Caldalkalibacillus thermarum: one gene and its partner. The protein of the gene in region 1 binds, or shares a complex with, the protein of each later gene. Links are inferred from orthologs where the notes say so. Each region holds a gene or a part of one and is shown in the gene's direction. Other genes may lie near its edges.

Evidence for each region.
Region 2: the proteins of IEW48_RS05090 (region 1) and spoIIQ are in contact, whole or in part, in a crystal structure (PDB 3TUF), measured with the Bacillus subtilis proteins. The link is inferred for Caldalkalibacillus thermarum from one-to-one orthologs.

The regions. Positions count from the first base shown.
Region 1 is NZ_BMKZ01000009.1:23,864-27,136, forward strand. Bases 289-3,234 are described here. They hold IEW48_RS05090 (SpoIIIAH-like family protein), read left to right. Parts: upstream 289-1,446; coding sequence 1,447-2,022; downstream 2,023-3,234. Other genes in these bases: spoIIIAF (stage III sporulation protein AF), read left to right, coding at 289-748; spoIIIAG (stage III sporulation protein AG), read left to right, coding at 754-1,434; accB (acetyl-CoA carboxylase biotin carboxyl carrier protein), read left to right, coding at 2,153-2,671; accC (acetyl-CoA carboxylase biotin carboxylase subunit), read left to right, coding at 2,695-3,234. Outside these bases: spoIIIAE (stage III sporulation protein AE), read left to right, coding at 1-101; more of spoIIIAF, read left to right, coding at 107-288; more of accC, read left to right, coding at 3,235-3,273. UniProt on the Bacillus subtilis protein: Involved in forespore engulfment. Forms a channel with SpoIIIAH that is open on the forespore end and closed (or gated) on the mother cell end.
Region 2 is NZ_BMKZ01000019.1:6,180-9,284, reverse strand. The notes cover bases 17-2,794. They hold spoIIQ (stage II sporulation protein SpoIIQ), read left to right. Parts: upstream 17-865; coding sequence 866-1,723; downstream 1,724-2,794. Other genes in these bases: IEW48_RS08990 (rod shape-determining protein), read left to right, coding at 2,405-2,794; spoIIID (sporulation transcriptional regulator SpoIIID), read left to right, coding at 1,935-2,258; spoIID (stage II sporulation protein D), read left to right, coding at 17-769. Also shown: more of spoIID, read left to right, coding at 1-16; more of IEW48_RS08990, read left to right, coding at 2,795-3,105. UniProt on the Bacillus subtilis protein: Involved in forespore engulfment and required for anchoring membrane proteins on the forespore side of the septal membrane. Forms a channel with SpoIIIAH that is open on the forespore end and closed (or gated) on the mother cell end.

The DNA.
Region 1 (3,273 bases):
TGCTGTTTGTGTTTGCTGCTTTGGCTACAGTGTGCCTTATGTTCTTTCTTGGTCTCACCATCATTATCGCTGCTGGAAATCTGTCAGTCATGGTCAGGTGAGTGACGTGATCGCCTATTTAGGAGAATTAATTAAACAGATTGTACTCATTATTTTAATTGCCACTTTTTTAGACTTGCTGATGCCTAACAGCCAGATGCGCCGCTATATCAAACTTGTCGTGGGACTTTTAATCATTATGACTATTCTGTCCCCTGTACTGGAGCTGTTTACTTTTGATCACGAGCGCATGCTGCGGGAAATGGAAGCTCTGTTTGAAAAGGGGCAAGAATCTGAATTTGATATTGACCATAAGCGGAAAGAAATCGAACAGCTGCAGCAGGAAGCCCTTTTTAAAGAGGTGGAGCGGCTCATGAAGGAAGAGATGGAGAGGGATTTGGAAAGCCAGTTTCCACTGTCCGTTGACCACCTGGACCTGACGTTAACGGTAGAAGAAGGGGAAGCCATTGTGAGTAAACTGGTGGTCGTGGTCACTGCACGAGAAGAGGAAGAGCAGAACTTTGACGGGACAACAGTACGGCCTGTTGAACCGGTTGTCATCCAAGTCAGCGAAGAACAAGAATCACCTGAGGAGAACAAGAAGCCTTCCCATGCAGAACGAAAAATACAAGAAGAGGTTTTAACATATTTTGATTGGAAGTGGAATATATCTGTAGACAAGATTGACTTATCGTGGCTCGGGAGGTGATCCCAATGGCAAAGTGGTGGCGCAAGCTGACGAGGAAAGTGTTAGAGGGACAGTCGGAACACCCAAGCATGACAAGCCAAACAAGCCAACGCGGGGAAGAGGGACATAAAAAGGGCGAATGGCAACTGACCCATTGGATTTTGATATTGGCTGCATTGGGACTAACAGCCATGATCGTGCCCAATTATTTCTCTTCCCAGAATAACGTCCCAGTCCACACGGTCTCGCTTCAGCAAGAAGAGGTTACAGAAACGCTAGGCTCATCGCCAAAAGAACCGGTGACGATCAAAGATTATGAAGAAGCATTAGAGAGCCAGTTAAAAGACATTTTAAGCAAAATTCAAGGTGTCCGTGATGTCTCGGTTATGGTTAACCTGGACTCCACCGCCGAGACGGTGGTCGAGAAAAATATAAAAACCCAGGAGTCAAATACGACAGAACAAGACCGGGAAGGGGGGAATCGCCAGATTGAAGATACACTGAAGGAGGAACAAGTCGTCATCATCCGCCAGGGGAACAATGAGGAACCGATTGTCGTTAAAACCAAAAAACCCCGGGTCCGCGGTGTTTTAGTGGTCGCTTCGGGAGCAGAAAACATGCAAGTGAAAGCCTGGATTACCGAAGCCGTTCAGCGCGTGTTGGATGTTCCTGCCAATAAAGTCTCTGTCTTACCCAAAAATGATTAAGGAGGGACTATGATGGTGCTCAGAAAACAAACCATCTGGCTTTTAACCATGTTAACCTTAATGGTGGTCTTGTCGGCCTATTACTTGTTCAATGGATCTCCAGAATACGACTATGTGACGCTGGATGAGCTGGACAAAGAAGCCGAAGGGGAAGAAGTGAGTTTAGACGAGATTGACTGGGTTGACACCATTAGTGATATGAATGGTGACTTCACCCTTGAGGAAGCTGGGAACCCGCTCGACTTCTTCATCGCTTACCGCATCGAGCGTGAGCGGCAGCGGGCAGACAAGTTTGAAGAATATCAAAACATGATGAACGCTTCGGAGGCGACCGCTCAGACGGTAGCGGAAGCTCAAGCCAAAATTGAAGCTATATGGGATCAGGAAGAAACCGAATACACATTGGAGAATCTGATTAAACAGGAAGGTTATGAAGACGCGCTGGTGATCTATACTAAAAACGAAGGCATTAATGTCATCGTGCGCAGTGATGAAGAACTTGACAAAAAAGAAGTGCTGAAAATCATCCATCTGGTTCGCAAGCATCTGGATGTTCCAGGCCATATGGTAACCGTTGATTACAGATAAACAGGCTTTGGACAAAATGTGACCTTGTGCCTAAGACCTGCTCTTAAGGCAAGGTCATTTATTTTTGGTATGGATATGATATAATGAGATGAGCCAAAATTACTTGACAAGGGATAAAGGAGTGATGATGATGTTAAAAATGCACGAGATCCGTGAGCTAATCAAACTCGTTGATCAATCTAAAATCACAGAGTTTGAATACGAGTTTGAAGGCTTAAAAATATCGATCAAAAAAGATGAGCAACAAGAGGTTCAACCCGCCCAAAATGTCACGCCCGCACCTCCAGAAGCTCAAAGACCCGCTGATCCTGTAGAGGTGAAGGAGAAGCCAGATGTCAGCCCTCAACCGGCGCGGGAAGAGCATGCTCAGCCTAAAAAGGCACAAGAAGAGGAAAAGGATACCAGTGGCTTACATAAAATCGTATCACCCATGGTCGGAACCTTCTACCGCGCTCCAGCGCCCGATGCTGAACCCTACGTTAAAGAAGGAGATAAAGTAACAGAAAACACTGTAGTTTGTATTGTGGAAGCGATGAAGTTAATGAATGAAATTGAGGCTGAAGTAAGGGGAGAAATTGTAGAGGTTCTCGCTGAGAATGGACAATTGGTTGAATATGGACAACCCTTATTCCTGGTCAAACCCGAGTAATCCGAATCAAAGGAGAAGAGGCCATGTTTAAGAAAGTCTTAATTGCCAACCGTGGCGAAATAGCCGTACGGATTATTCGAGCATGTCGGGAGCTTGGGATTAGTACTGTTGCCGTTTTTTCTGAAGCAGACCGGGACAGTTTGCATGTCAAGCTGGCTGATGAAGCTTACTGTATCGGGCCTACCCCGTCCAAAGACAGCTATCTTAATTTCACCAATTTGATGAGTGTGGCCACGCTGACAGGAGTGGATGCCATTCATCCTGGATACGGTTTTTTAGCCGAAAACGCTGATTTTGCTGAATTATGTGCGGAGTGTAACATAACGTTTATTGGCCCCCGTCCCGATGCTATTCAAAAAATGGGCGCCAAAGATGTGGCACGCCGCACCATGGCTGCAGCTGGAGTTCCCATCGTTCCCGGATCCCGGGGCTTGATTGAAGATGTTGAACAAGGCATTGAGGTTGCAGAAGAAATTGGCTATCCTGTGATAATCAAAGCCACGGCAGGCGGGGGAGGCAAAGGGATCAGAGTGGCCCGCAACCGGGACGAGCTGGTCAAAGGCATCCGGATTACACAACAGGAAGCGGCAACCGCTTTTGGT
Region 2 (3,105 bases), on another replicon or contig:
GATGCCCCATGACTTTGAGCTGGAAGCGTTAAAAGCCCAGGCCATGGCCGCCCGCACCTATATTATCCGCCGCTTGATAGAAAAGGATTTCAACGATGCGCCGGAGGGAGCGGACGTCCGTGACGATACAGGCCATCAGGTGTACCAAAACGAAGCGGAATTAAGGCGGCGGTGGGGAAAAGCTTATGCCCACAAAATCAGCCGCATCAACCAGGCTGTCAATGAGACCAGGGGCAAAGTGATCACCTATCAAGGCAAGCCTATTGACGCCACCTTTTTCTCCACCAGCAATGGCTACACGGAGAACTCGGAGGATTACTGGGGCAAACAGATCCCCTACCTGCGCAGTGTGGAAAGCCCTTGGGACAAGGAATCCCCCCGCTTTGAGCAACAGATGCGCTTCAGTCTGGACGAGTTTCAGCAAAAACTGGGGGTTCAGCTGTCTCTGCCCGCCTCCAGCGGCCAGCCCTTTGCCGAAATAGTGTCCCGCACCGAAGGGCAGCGGGTCAAAGAAGTACAGGTGGGTGACCGCACCTTTACAGGCAGAGAGATCCGGGAGCTGTTGGGGTTGCCTTCCTCCGATTTTCAGTGGACCATAGCAGGCAACGAAGTGGTGATTACCACCGCTGGTTACGGCCACGGGGTAGGCCTGAGCCAGTACGGCGCCAACGGCATGGCCAAAGAAGGCTATACAGCCGATGACATTGTCCGGTATTATTATCAGGATGTAGCCATTGAAGATTACCGCCAGTGGATTGTGAAAAAATAAATATAACCATAAGCCGGGGGAATAATAAAAAAATTTTGCCTCAGCAACGTATAAAGCGGTTAAAAATGGCAATAATGGTTGCTGAGGTGATGAACAATGAAAGAAGACCAAAACAAACTGTCTTCTCAACGTGAAGAAGAGACTCCCATTCCTTCTTCACTCTGGAAAAAACTAATCAAAAAGAAATGGTTTTTTCCGGCCGTCTACTTAGCGGCAGCAGCCCTCATCCTTGCGCTTATCACCTGGTATCAGAACAACAACTTAGATTACGCCCTTGACTCAGATGAACTGTATGAATCCATCGGCTATGAAAGTGAAGGGGAGACGCAAGAGGGCCTGACCGATGAAGAAGGTTACCTTGATCCTGATGCACTGCCTGTCACTGGTCCGTCAGAAGAAATGATCTGGCCTGTGGCCGTTGGTGACGACATCCAGGTCGTCCTGGGCTTCTTTGACGATGAGGCCAGTGAAGAGGAGCAACTGAACGCCATGGTGCAGTATGAGCGTTCTTTCCACCCCAACCAGGGCCTCGATTTCGCCCACAAAGGCGGGGAAACCTTTGATGTGGTAGCCGCTCTGTCCGGCACCGTGACAAAAGCCGATAAAGATCCTCTGGTCGGCTACTTTGTGGAACTGGAGCATGAGAACGGGCTGGTTACCGTTTATCAAGGGTTGGAGGACGTACAAGTGGCTGAAGGTGACCAGGTGAAGCAGGGTGAGCTCTTAGGACGCGCCGGGCGCAGCATCTTCAAGCAAGACTTAGGTGTACACGTCCACTTCCAGGTTAAAGAAAACGGGGTTCCGGTTAATCCCTACAACTTCTTGTCTGATATGACCGACACGGAAGAGACGGAGAAGGAAGAAACGCCTCAAGCGGAAGATGCCGCCCGCGAACAAGATGATGAACAAGATGATGCTGCCTCTCGGCAAACCGATGCCCAAGACGGAGAATAACAGCGGCACGACAAACAGCTTCAAACCGTAATTCCCCCCTTTTACCATATAAAGCCTGAAAAAGCATCCCTTTGCATTGGGACAAGCTTTTTCAGGCCTTTTAATTTTAAGAGAAAATCATGTTTTTGGCTTGTCAGGCTTGGATTTAAAGCATATCTGACTTTTTTGGCAAATATAATGTATCAGATTAAACGTACAGGAGGCGAGGGGAGTGCAGGATTACATCAAGGAGCGAACCTTAAAAATCGGTCTGCACATCGTGGAAACCAGGGACACGGTTCGCCAAATTGCCAAAGCATTTGGTGTATCCAAAAGCACAGTGCACAAAGATCTGACCGAACGGCTGCCCGAAATCAATCCCGAACTGGCTAACGAGGTGAAAAAGATACTGGAATATCACAAATCCGTGCGCCATTTACGGGGAGGGGAAGCAACCAAAATCAAGTATAAGCGTGAGAAAAAGCAGCAGACTAAAGGACAAACGGCTGTCGTCAACGCCCAGGAAAACGAAAAAGCACGTTCGTACACAAATTAAAAAATTCGACGCAAAATGGCAAATTTTTAACGTCAGAAAAAAGGAATTCCCTGAACGGATTGCGAAATATATATTCATACATATTTAAGCCAAGATATGACAACGGGAGAACCAAGGTTAGTGGATATACAGGGAGGGCAATAAAGATGTTCAGTCGAGACATTGGCATCGATCTGGGAACGGCCAACGTGTTGATTCATATTAAGGGCAAAGGGATTGTGCTGAATGAACCCAGTGTTGTGGCTGTTGACAAAAACACAGGGAAAGTGCTGGCTGTTGGGGAAGGAGCCCGACGGATGGTCGGACGGACACCAGGAAATATAGTAGCCATTCGCCCCTTGAAAGACGGCGTCATCGCTGATTTTGACATAACGGAAGACATGCTGAAACATTTCTTGCAAAAAATCGGGGTCAGGGGCTTTTTCAGCTCTCCGCGCATATTGATCTGTTGTCCAACCAACATTACCTCCGTGGAACAAAAAGCGATTCGTGAAGCAGCCGAAAAAAGCGGCGCCAAACGCGTCTTTTTAGAAGAGGAACCGAAAGTGGCAGCCATTGGTGCGGGCATGGACATTTTCCAACCTAGTGGAAATATGGTTGTCGATATTGGCGGTGGTACAACGGATATTGCCGTGCTCTCCATGGGAGACATTGTCACCGCCTCTTCTATCAAGGTGGCAGGGGACAAGTTCGATCAAGCCATACAGCACTTTATTAAACGGAAGTACAAGCTGTTGGTCGGGGAGCGCACCGCAGAAGACGTGAAGCATAAGATCGCTACTGTATTTCCTGATGCCCGTCAGGAAGAGATGGACATCCGCGGGCGGGATCTGGTCTCCGGTTTGCC